Regions from separate parts of the Rahnella sp. GSA61A genome, predicted to be linked through region 2. Evidence: predicted binding sites of a transcription regulator. Region 2 holds the regulator's gene; the other holds the start of a gene.

Region 1 (5,808 bases), on a different contig from region 2:
GTTGTGGAAGGTGAAAAAGCAGAAGGAGCGTTGCTGAAGGCGTTTCTGAAAGACATGCTCAAACACCGGATCTGGTCGCGCAGTGCGGCGGCAGATGCCGTTCCTGCCTGATTAACTGTAACTGATAAACAGGCAATCCCCGGCAGCGGAGATTGCCTGTTTAAAATTCCCTCACCCCTCCTTATTTTGTGACTTGAATCACAAAATAAATGTATGTGAAATTCCTGTTGTTACATCATAGTGACGACCGTCACGAAATAACGTCACAATGTTCAGTACAGTTGCCGGGTGTTCCTCCTGCCAATAAATGACCTTACACACAGAGGAGTTTGTTATGTCTCAGCCTGAAGTTTTCCATCTTGGCCTGGCCAAAAAAGATTTAAACGGCGCGACGCTGGCGATTGTTCCCGGCGACCCTGAGCGCGTGGAAAAAATTGCCAAATTGATGGAGAACCCGGTTCGTCTGGCTTCCCACCGCGAATTTACCTCATGGCGTGCTGAGCTTGATGGCAAATCTGTGATTGTTTGCTCAACCGGTATTGGTGGCCCTTCGACCTCTATTGCGGTTGAAGAACTGGCGCAACTGGGGATCCGTACTTTCCTGCGAGTCGGCACAACTGGCGCTATCCAGCCACACATCAATGTCGGTGACGTTCTGGTCACGACCGCTGCCGTTCGCCTTGATGGCGCGAGCCTGCACTTTGCGCCGATGGAATTCCCTGCAGTAGCCGATTTTGCCTGCACCACCGCGCTGGTTGCGGCGGCAGAAGCCGTGGGTGCCGCGACGCACATTGGCGTTACCGCCTCTTCTGACACCTTCTATCCGGGTCAGGAACGTTATGACACTTACTCTGGCCGTGTTGTCCGTCGCTTCAAAGAATCGATGAAAGAGTGGCAGGAAATGGGCGTCATGAACTACGAAATGGAATCCGCGACTCTGCTGACCATGTGTGCAAGCCAGGGTCTGCGCGCGGGGATGGTGGCGGGTGTTATCGTGAACCGCACGCAGCAGGAAATCCCTAATGCGGAAACCATGAAAAAGACTGAAAGTCATGCGGTGAAGATTGTTGTAGAAGCAGCCCGCAGGCTTATTTAGTCCCTATAAAACTAAAACAACCACATCACATCATCACATCAATGGGCTGCCTCTGGCGGCCCGTTTTTTTGCCCTGCTAAGCAGATCTGTTAAGGTCATGTTAGTAATCCATCTGGAATAATTGATGAACCTCCTCCCGGATCTCTGACAAAAGGAACTGCATTTTTGACTGTTCACGACCTTCTTGAGTACACCACTACCTTCATCCGCGCCCATCAGGTGTGGGCTGCACCGATCGTTTTCTTTCTGGCTTTTGGTGAGTCTCTGGCATTCCTTTCCCTGCTGCTCCCGGCAACGTTTATCTTGCTGGGACTCGGCGCGCTGATCGGCGAAACCGGTATTCCGTTCTGGCCCATCTGGGCCGCCGCCGCCGCAGGCGCTTTCCTGGGGGACTGGCTTTCTTACTGGATTGGTGCCCGTTATCAGGATCGGGTTGGCAATTTCTGGCCTTTCTCCCGCCATCCGCAAATGCTGGTTCGTGGACATGCTTTCTTTGAAAAATGGGGCATGCCCGGGGCTTTCATTGGCCGCTTCTTTGGCCCGCTTCGTGCCGTTGTGCCACTGGTTGCCGGTATCTGCGGTATGCCGCAAAAATATTTCCAGATTGCGAATGTGACGTCTGCACTCATCTGGGCTTTCGGCATCCTGGCGCCAGGTGCTTTCGGCATTCAGTGGCTGAGCCGCTGGTTTTGAATGCTGCTCTCTGTGGCTGGCTATCGCAAGGGGGCAAATACAGAGAAATTCCTTTTTGGAAGACGTCTCGCAAAGGCTCAATGCAACAGAAAATAGACTGGACATCCATACAGCCTGACATTACCTTGGCCGCAAGAGACTTTAAGAGGGAAATCGCGTGGATATCAGCATCCTGACAGCCCTGGGGGCGGGGTTAGTGGGCTTACTCGTAGGTTGGCTTATCGCCAGCCTGCGCCAACAGCAACAGCAGACGGAGTATGAAACGCAGCGCCGTTTGCTGGAACAATCGCTGGAACAGGCTAAAGCGGAAAATGATACGCACAAAAGCGAGCGGCAATCAGGGCAGCAGCAACTGCGTGAGGCTGAACTTGAGCTGCGAAAACTGCATAGCCTGCAGGCGGCCAGTCAGGAAAAATTACAACTGCTTGCCCACTGGCAAAACGAGTGTGAGCAACTGAATCAGGAACTGCGTGCGCAGCGGGAAATCAACAGCGCGCAGGAAGCAGAGTTGCGTGAGGTTTCAACCCGTCTGGATGAAACCCGCATGGCGGCTGAAGAAAAGCAGCGTCTGCTGATTAACAGCGAACAGCGCCTGAGCAGCCAGTTTGAAAATCTGGCTAACCGGATTTTCGAACAAAATGGCCGCCGTGCCGACGAACAGAACAAGCAAAGTCTCGACAAGTTACTGTTGCCGTTGCGCGAGCAACTGGATGGTTTCCGTCGTCAGGTGCAGGACAGCTTTGGGCAGGAAGCCCGTGAACGCCATACGCTGGCGCATGAGATCCGCAATCTGCAGCAACTGAATGTGGAGATGGCCCGTGAAGCCGTCAACCTGACCAAGGCACTGAAAGGTGACAACAAAACGCAGGGCAACTGGGGGGAAGTGGTGCTGAGCCGCGTGCTCGAGGCTTCCGGTTTACGTGAAGGGCATGAGTACCAGACTCAGGTCAGCGTGCAGGTTGACAGCAACAGCCGGATGCAACCCGATGTGGTCGTCAGGTTACCGCAGAATAAAGACGTAGTGATTGATGCCAAAATGACCCTGGTCGCGTATGAGCGCTATTTCAACAGCGAGGATGACAGCGAGCGGGAAGCGGCGCTCAATGAACATATTGCCTCGGTTCGCGGACATATCCGCCTGCTCGGGCGCAAAGATTACCAGCAACTTCCCGGTCTGCGCAGCCTCGATTATGTGCTGATGTTTATCCCTGTTGAGCCCGCTTTTCTGCTGGCTATCGACCGTGAGCCAGAATTGATTAGCGAAGCGCTCCGGCACAATATTATGCTGGTCAGCCCGACGACCCTGCTGGTGGCGCTGCGAACGATCAGTAACTTGTGGCGCTATGAGCATCAGAGTCAGAACGCCAAACGTATCGCCGACCGCGCGGCACGTCTTTACGACAAACTGCGGCTGTTTGTGGATGACATGGAGTCGATGGGACAAAGTCTCGACAAAGCGCAGGGAAGTTATCGATCCGCGATGAATAAACTCTCGCAAGGCCGTGGTAATCTTATCGGACAGGTGGAAAGTTTCCGCGCGCTGGGTGTTGAAGTTAAACGGCCTATCAGTCCGTCTCTGGCTGAAATAGCGAAAGCGGAAAATGAACCTGAAGACACCGCATCTCTGCCCGATACCTCTGATGCGGAAGAAGAACAGACGCTGAACCCGGGTGAGTTAACTCCCCACCAGCAGACATAGCGGGTCAGAGGGCCTGCACTGTATTTGTGATTCAATGCATGAATTTTTGCAATATGTTGAATCACCATCGGTGATGGGGCTTTCGAACGGGTTCTGATACACTTCTCCCCAAGAGTTCGACTGAAAAAGCAGGCATAAATAATGGAAAAGCAGACGCCGGAAACCACCCATTTTGGTTTTCGTACAGTAGCCAAAGATGAAAAACAGGAAATGGTGGCAGAAGTCTTCCATTCCGTTGCGGCAAAATATGATTTGATGAATGATCTGATGTCTTTCGGTATTCATCGCATCTGGAAACGCTTCACTATTGATTGCAGCGGTGTCCGTCAGGGACAACGTGTGCTGGATCTGGCCGGTGGTACGGGCGATCTGACCGCAAAATTTTCCCGTCTGGTGGGTGAGAAAGGCGAAGTCGTGCTGGCGGATATCAATGATTCCATGCTGAAGATGGGCCGCGAAAAGCTGCGCAATCTTGGCATCGTCGGCAACGTCAGCTACGTTCAGGCGAATGCCGAGGCTCTGCCGTTCCCGGATAACTATTTTGACTGTATCACCATCTCTTTCGGTCTGCGTAACGTGACTGAAAAAGAGAAGGCGCTGCGTTCCATGTTCCGCGTACTCAAGCCGGGCGGGCGTCTGCTGGTACTGGAATTCTCCAAACCGGTGCTGAAGCCGCTGAGCAAAGCTTACGACACCTATTCCTTCCATATTTTACCGCGTATTGGCGAGCTGGTTGCACACGATGCCGAAAGCTACCGGTATCTGGCTGAATCAATCCGTATGCATCCGGATCAGGAAACACTGAAAGGAATGATGGCGGACGCAGGTTTTGAAAATGTGACTTATCACAACCTGACTGGCGGCATTGTGGCGTTACATCGGGGTTTCAAATTCTGATATGAGTATGCCGATGTTGTTAACGCCGTTACTGACTGCCGCTATCGAGACGCCGCTTAATTACCTGCTTTTCAGAGATCGCAGCATGAAGGCGGCGCGGACACGTCTGGCCGGTAAAGTTCTGCGTGTTGAATTGCAGGAACTGAGTACACCACTGACGTTTGTGTTCAGTGAACAGAAAATTGATGTGCTCGGGCAATGGGACGGCGCGGCAGATTGCACCGTCACCTCGAAACTGTCAGTGCTGCATAAGTTACGTGATCGCCAGCAGTTGTCGCCCATGATGCGCAGTGGCGAGCTGGTAGTTGATGGCGATATCGCCCTGGTTCAGCAGTTCTCTGCATTGCTGGATATGGCGGAAATTGAGCCTGCGGAATTTCTGGCACCCTATATCGGTGACATTGCGGCACAGGGGCTGAGTCAGACCGTGCAGGGCGTTTTCAGCTTTTTGCAAAAAGGGTTGAAACACCAGCAGAGCTATGTGGCGCAAACGCTGACTGAAGAGTGGAAAATGGCACCCGGTCCGCTGGAAGTTGTCTGGTTTAGTGATGAGGTTTCCGCACTGGTGTGTGAGCTGGATGCGCTGGATAAACGTATCAAAAAACTGGAGGACAAACCGTGACGCCTAGGGAAATGCGACGTTTATATCTGATTATCCGCATGTTTCTGATCTACGGCCTTGACGAACTGATCCCTAAAATCCGCTTAACGTTACCACTGAGAATTGGTCGTTATCTTTTTTTCTGGTTACCAAATCGTCATAAAGAAAAGCCGTTAGGTGAGCGCATGCGCCTGGCACTGGAACAGCTTGGGCCGGTTTGGATCAAGTTCGGTCAGATGATGTCTACACGCCGCGATCTTTTCCCCCCGCACATAGCCGATCAGCTGGCTTTGCTTCAGGACCATGTTCCGCCGTTTGATGGTGCGAAAGCCCGTCAGCAAATTGATGCCGCGCTGGGTGGCCCGCTGGAAACCTGGTTTGATGAGTTCGATCAGACGCCGCTGGCGTCTGCGTCGATTGCTCAGGTGCACACGGCGATCCTGAAAGAAAACGGCAAACCGGTGGTGCTCAAAGTTATCCGTCCGGATATTTTACCGACCATTGTTGCTGATATCCGTTTGATGTCGCGTCTTGCTGGCTGGCTACCGATTTTGTTACCGGATGGTCGCCGTTTGCGTCCGCGTGAAGTGGTACGTGAGTATGAGAAAACGCTGCTCGATGAACTGAATCTGTTACGTGAAGCCGCGAATGCCATTCAGCTTCGCCGTAACTTTGAAGGTAGCCCGATGCTGTATGTGCCGGAAGTGTACCCGGACTATTGCAGCGAACAATTGATGGTGATGGAACGTATTTACGGGATCCCTGTTTCTGATATTGAGGCGCTGAAAAAACAGGGCACCAATATGAAATTGCTGGCGGAGC
Region 2 (5,808 bases):
GATATAGCCTTCTGCGCGCAGTGTGCCGACCAGCGTCGAGAACACAGCTTTATCGAAGAATTCAGGGGCATTGATACCGTGCAGCACGGATAAACGCTGCGCCATAATCCGGCTCTCTTTTTCCAGTGCCCCGCGGTTGATGCTTGGGTTATTGGTGAGCAGGGAGAAGGTAATCGCGTAACGTTGCAGCGTTTCACGTACGCCAGCCGCCAGCAACTGGAGGGTGCGGATACGGGCCGGATTAAGTGTCAGCTCATCATCTTCAAGGTGAATGATTTGCTGACGCGCCAGTTCCAGCGTCAGAACATCCAGCACTTGTGGCAGCTCAGGCGTATCGAAATGCATAAACAGTTCGGCTTTGAGCATTGGATAAATCAGTTCGACCTGATGCAGTAATTCCGCGCGGCTGACCTGGCGGTGGTGCATCACAATGCTTGAAATCAGTGATGGCAACACCAGCATATGATGGATGTTGTTGCGGTAATACGTCATCAGCACGGCCTGTTCGCGAGGCAGAACGATGATGTCGCCAATGTTGTCTTTCTCAACCTGGAACTTATTCATGTTCAGCGCGTGATCAAGCAACTGGTCAGCGGTCAGATCAGGCACCGTCGAATCCGCGTTGTAAGGCACGTTACGCAGCAATTGCAGATAACAGTCGATTTGCTCGGTCAGCTGTTCGCGTGTCAGTGAACGCTGACGGGAGGCCAGCAGCGCGGTACAACACAAGTTCATGGCATTGGCTGCCGCTGAATTGTTGATGCGCACCATGATCTGTTCTGCCAAATCCTGCACTGTCGGCGTCAGCCAGCTTGGACGTTGTGCTTCGATCGGGTCGATGGCTTCACGCCAGGTTGGCACGTTCTGGTTCAGGTAAGTGGTCAGATGCAGCGGCTCACCGAAGTTCACGTAACCCTGGCCGAGATTACGCAGCTTGCGCAGCCCGTTCAGCATCTGTGTCAGGCTTTCTTTCTCTTTGGTCGCACCGCGTAATTCTTTCGCGTACGTACCCACTTCCATGACGTGCTCATAACCGATGTAAATCGGTACCAGCGTAATCGGACGTGAACCGCCGCGCAGCATGGCCTGAATGGTCATGGCCAGCGTGCCCGTTTTCGGCTCCAGCAGACGCCCGGTTCGCGAACGCCCCCCTTCCACAAAGTATTCCACCGAATAACCGCGGCTGAACAGTTCGCCCAGATATTCACGGAAAACCGTCGAATAGAGCTTGTTGCCTTTAAAGGTTCGACGAATAAAGAACGCACCCAGACGGCGGAAAATCGGGCCAGCCGGCCAGAAATTCAGGTTGATACCGGCGGCAATATGCGGCGGTACCAGACCCTGATGATAGAGCACGTAAGACAGCAGCAGATAGTCCATGTGGCTGCGGTGGCAAGGCACATACACAATTTCCTGACCGTCCAGCGCTAACTGGCGTACACGCTCGGCATTATTAACGTTGATGCCTTTGTACAAACGGTTCCACGTCCAGCTCAGCACACGGTCAGAGAGGCGCACGGCTTCATAAGAGAAGTCAGCGGCAATCTCTTCCATCAGGGCGATGGCGTTTTGTTGGGCTTTTTCGTGGGAAATTTTCTTGCTGCGGGCTTCGTCTTCAATCGCTTTCTCAATGGCTTTTGAGGCCAGCAATTTATTGAATAAATCCTGACGTGCCGGAAGGCGCGGACCAACCGCAGCCAGACGCTGACGGGAGAAATGCATCCGCGCCACACGTGCCAGTTTTTGAGCAATCGTCTTATCTGTGCCGTGTTCCGTCGCCATATAACGCAGGGAAACGGTATTGGAGAAACGGACGAAACTGTCCCGCCCCAGCCACAGCACAGCGAAAAATTTCTGGATACCGTTCAGCACGCGCAGATGCGGCGTGTCGTCCTGACCTTCACGGCCCGGTGCACGACCAAACATTACCGACACCGGCAACATCTGAATGTCTAAATCCGGATTATTGCGGTGCAAATCAAGGTAGTCGTGGAACAGCTTTACGGACTCCTGCTTCGGCGTGTAATAAGAGAATACGCGCGGGCCTTCGGCTATAAAGACATGGCTTGGTAGCAGGGTTCCGTCAATTTCCAGCGGAATAAGAGGATCAGGTAGATTCTGCGCCAGACATTGCGCACGCAACGTCAGCAAATCGGCTTTGGAATTATAAGGTAATACGTACAAAATCGGCCGCGTCGGGTCTAAATGCAACTCGGTAACCGGATCTGAAGGTATGACCTTGCTCTTTACCAGCAATGAGAGTGGTAAATTCAATAATGTGTAATAAAGTCTACGCCAACCTGACATAAAAACGTGAAGCCTCTTGTTAGCAATTTCGCCGCAAGGATACCAGAAAGATCCGTGGAGATCTGTGGTCATATAAAAGCTAAAATGCTGCAAACACTCTAAGGATCAGTACCCGAAATGGCGAACCAAGTCACCGGATTTACCCGAATTTATAAAGCGGCCGGCTATTCCTGGAAAGGATTCAAAGCGGCATGGCAAAACGAAGCGGCATTTCGCCAGGAGGCCAGCGTCGCTATCCCGTTAATTTTACTATCTTTCTGGCTTGATGTCAGCACCATTGAACGTATCCTGCTGGTGGGATCCGTCGTGCTGGTCTGTGTCACGGAGTTGCTCAACAGCGCGGTGGAATGTGCAATAGACCGCATCGGGCCTGAGTTTCATGTGCTTTCTGGTCGCGCAAAAGATATCGGCTCTGCTGCCGTACTTCTGACCATCATATTGGCGATTTTTGTCTGGGTCAGCATCTTTTGGTCGCGATGGTTCTGATTTGGAATCTGCATTCCAGGAATCAACGTTATGCCCTGTTTTTATTCAATCTTAGGTTTTCATTGACCGTTTAGCTGTATATACTCACAGCAAGACTGTATAAACAACCAGGGGGCGGAATGAAAGCTTTAACGACCAGACAACAAGAGGTCTACGACCTTATTCGCGATCATATCTCCACCACCGGTATGCCACCAACCCGCGCAGAGATTGCATCACGTCTGGGGTTCCGTTCTCCCAATGCGGCGGAAGAGCATCTTAAAGCGCTGGCGCGTAAAGGTGTTATTGAGATTGTTTCCGGTGCATCACGCGGCATTCGTCTGCTGATGGAAGAAGAAGAAGGTTTACCGCTGATTGGCCGCGTTGCCGCCGGTGAACCGCTGCTGGCGCAGCAACATATCGAAGGGCACTATCAGATCGATCCGGCAATGTTTAAGCCGAGCGCCGATTTCCTGCTGCGTGTCAGCGGTATGTCGATGCGTGATATTGGTATCCTTGACGGCGATCTGCTGGCCGTGCATAAAACGCAAGACGTGCGTAATGGTCAGGTTGTGGTGGCCCGTATTGATGATGAGGTCACCGTGAAACGCCTGAAAAAACAAGGCAGTGTGGTGCAGTTATTGCCTGAGAACAGCGAGTTTCAGCCGATCGTGGTGGATTTGCGCGAGCAGAATTTCAGCATTGAAGGCTTAGCCGTAGGTGTTATCCGCAACGGCGACTGGATCTGACCTTCGTACTTCGAGCTATCTCTGCGTTGGCTGCCTTCGCGAACCCCGGTCACATACTTGTGTATGCTCCCGGCGTTCGCTTAGTTGCCGCCTTGATATAACGCGAATTACTCGGTCAGATATGACTAAGTCAGAAATTGCTGTGTCAGATAGACAAGACTAAAACTAATTGAATATGGATGGCGGCCGCCTCTGGCATCCATGTGAATTCAAAGAGAAATGCGTTTCTCTCATCATCGCCCCTTTCGGGGCGATGTCATTTACAGGCATAACCTGAACCTCCGGCATGAGATTCTCTATGCAACATCATTCCCTGCGACACACACTCAAAAACACCTTTTTAAGCCCTGCCGATAAAGCGCTCTGGATGCTGGCATTGCCGATGATTTTTTCCAATATCACGGTGCCGCTCCTCGGCCTGGTGGATACCGCAGTGATCGGTCATCTCGACAGCCCGGATTATCTCGGCGGCGTGGCTGTGGGTTCGATGATCACCACTTTCCTTTTTATGCTCTTACTGTTTCTGCGGATGAGTACCACCGGCATGACCGCTCAGGCGCTGGGCGCGAAAGATAATCAGCTTCTGGCGCGTGCTTTTGTACAACCCTTCCTTCTGGCTGTACTGGCGGGCGTCATTATTGTGGTATTCCGTCATCCGCTGATGGAGCTGGCGTTTCACATTGTCGGCGGCAGCCAGCCCGTGCTTGAACAGGCGAGGCTGTTTATCGAAATCCGCTGGTTCAGCGCCCCGGCTTCATTGGCGAATCTGGTGATCCTCGGGTGGTTGCTCGGCATTCAGTACGTTCGCGGGCCGGTGATTTTGCTGATTGCCGGGAATTTGCTGAATATCATTCTGGATCTGTGGCTGGTGATCGGGCTGGGCTGGAACGTGCGTGGCGCAGCCATCGCGACGGCAAGCTCCGAGTATTTCACGCTACTCATCGGGCTGTATTTCGTCTGGCGGGTGATGAAACGACGCGGTATCACCGGCGCAGAAATCACCTCCGCGTGGCGTGGTAATTTGCGCCGTCTTCTCGGGCTTAACCGCGACATCATGCTGCGCTCATTACTGTTGCAGCTTTGCTTTGCATCGCTGACCGTTCTGGGCGCGCGGCTGGGCAGCCACATTGTGGCGGTCAACGCCGTGTTGATGAACCTGCTGACATTTACCGCGTTTGCACTTGACGGTTTTGCTTATGCTATCGAAGCGCATTCCGGTGAGGCATTCGGTGCCCGCAACCGCGAAAAACTGCTGAATGTCTGGCATGCCGCGTGTCGTCAGGCCGGGCTGGTTGCGCTGTTTTTTGCTCTGATTTACGCGCTGGCGGGTGGGGCGATCATTGATGCGCTGACATCATTACCGGAATTGCGTGAGCTGGCGGACCGATATCTTGGCTGGCAAATTATACTGCCGCTGGTGGCTGTCTGGTGCTATTTGCTTGATGGCATGTTTATCGGCGCAACGCGTGGGCGGGATATGCGAAACAGCATGCTGGTGGCGGCGCTGGGGTACGGGCTGACATTGTTCACTTTACCGCTGCTGGGCAATCATGCGTTGTGGCTGGCGCTGACGGTATTCCTCGGGTTACGCGGGATTTCACTGGGCTGGATATGGCGTCGTTACTGGCGGCATGACACATGGTTTTCGTCTCCGTCGCACTGATTTTTCAGCTATTTTCAAAGAAATAAGCGCAGCTTTGTCGTTATTTCATGCTTTAGATTAATCCTAATAGTGGTTTTTATCCCTGTTTAAGGAGGATTAATCGAGATTCTCTACTAACCTTTAAAGTGTTAAGGACGAGCTGCAAGACGAAATGCAGTTCATAAAACCCAAGGTAACAGGAGATATTTTATGAATAAGGACCAAGCCGACGGTAACTGGAAGCAGTTCAAAGGGAAAGTGAAAGAACAATGGGGCAAACTGACTGATGACGACCTGACAGTGGTTGAAGGTAAACGTGATCAGTTAGTCGGTAAAATTCAGGAGCGTTACGGCTATCAAAAAGATCAGGCCGAGAAAGAGCTCAATGAATGGGAAACCAAAAACAAATATCACTGGTAAGACGCGACTCCCCCTCGCGTGCCAGTGACGTATCCTGAGATTTAGCTGCTCCTACCCGGAACGCTTCAGGATACGGGTACACGGATGTACCCAACCTCTTCTCTGTACAAAACATCCTCCTCTTACGAGTCACCTTCAAAACCTTAAAACCCGATCATTCAGCGTTTTTTCACCACAATACTGTGGTCGTGATCGCAATGGTCATGGCTGTCGCAGGTTTCTACT

The links. The regulator LexA, encoded in region 2, represses DNA repair genes until DNA is damaged. The targets are predictions, from matches to a motif close to TNCTGTATGTACATACAGNA.
Region 1: a site for LexA is predicted at 1,885-1,904, ahead of rmuC (DNA recombination protein RmuC). Genes of this name have one in related genera too.

The regions. Positions count from the first base shown of each region.
Region 1 covers NZ_JAHXYO010000030.1:15,438-21,245, reverse strand. Annotated here, with positions in the region: gene katE (catalase HPII) at 1-111, shown strand, start outside; gene udp (uridine phosphorylase) at 335-1,096, shown strand; gene LC431_RS24380 (DedA family protein) at 1,262-1,789, shown strand; gene rmuC (DNA recombination protein RmuC) at 1,947-3,488, shown strand; gene ubiE (bifunctional demethylmenaquinone methyltransferase/2-methoxy-6-polyprenyl-1,4-benzoquinol methylase UbiE) at 3,630-4,385, shown strand; gene LC431_RS24365 (SCP2 domain-containing protein) at 4,399-5,007, shown strand; gene ubiB (ubiquinone biosynthesis regulatory protein kinase UbiB) at 5,004-5,808, shown strand, end outside.
Region 2 covers NZ_JAHXYO010000027.1:39,125-44,932, reverse strand. Annotated here, with positions in the region: gene plsB (glycerol-3-phosphate 1-O-acyltransferase PlsB) at 1-2,307, opposite strand, end outside; gene LC431_RS23565 (diacylglycerol kinase) at 2,425-2,793, shown strand; gene lexA (transcriptional repressor LexA) at 2,913-3,521, shown strand; gene dinF (MATE family efflux transporter DinF) at 3,820-5,184, shown strand; gene LC431_RS23550 (CsbD family protein) at 5,374-5,583, shown strand; gene zur (zinc uptake transcriptional repressor Zur) at 5,742-5,808, opposite strand, start outside.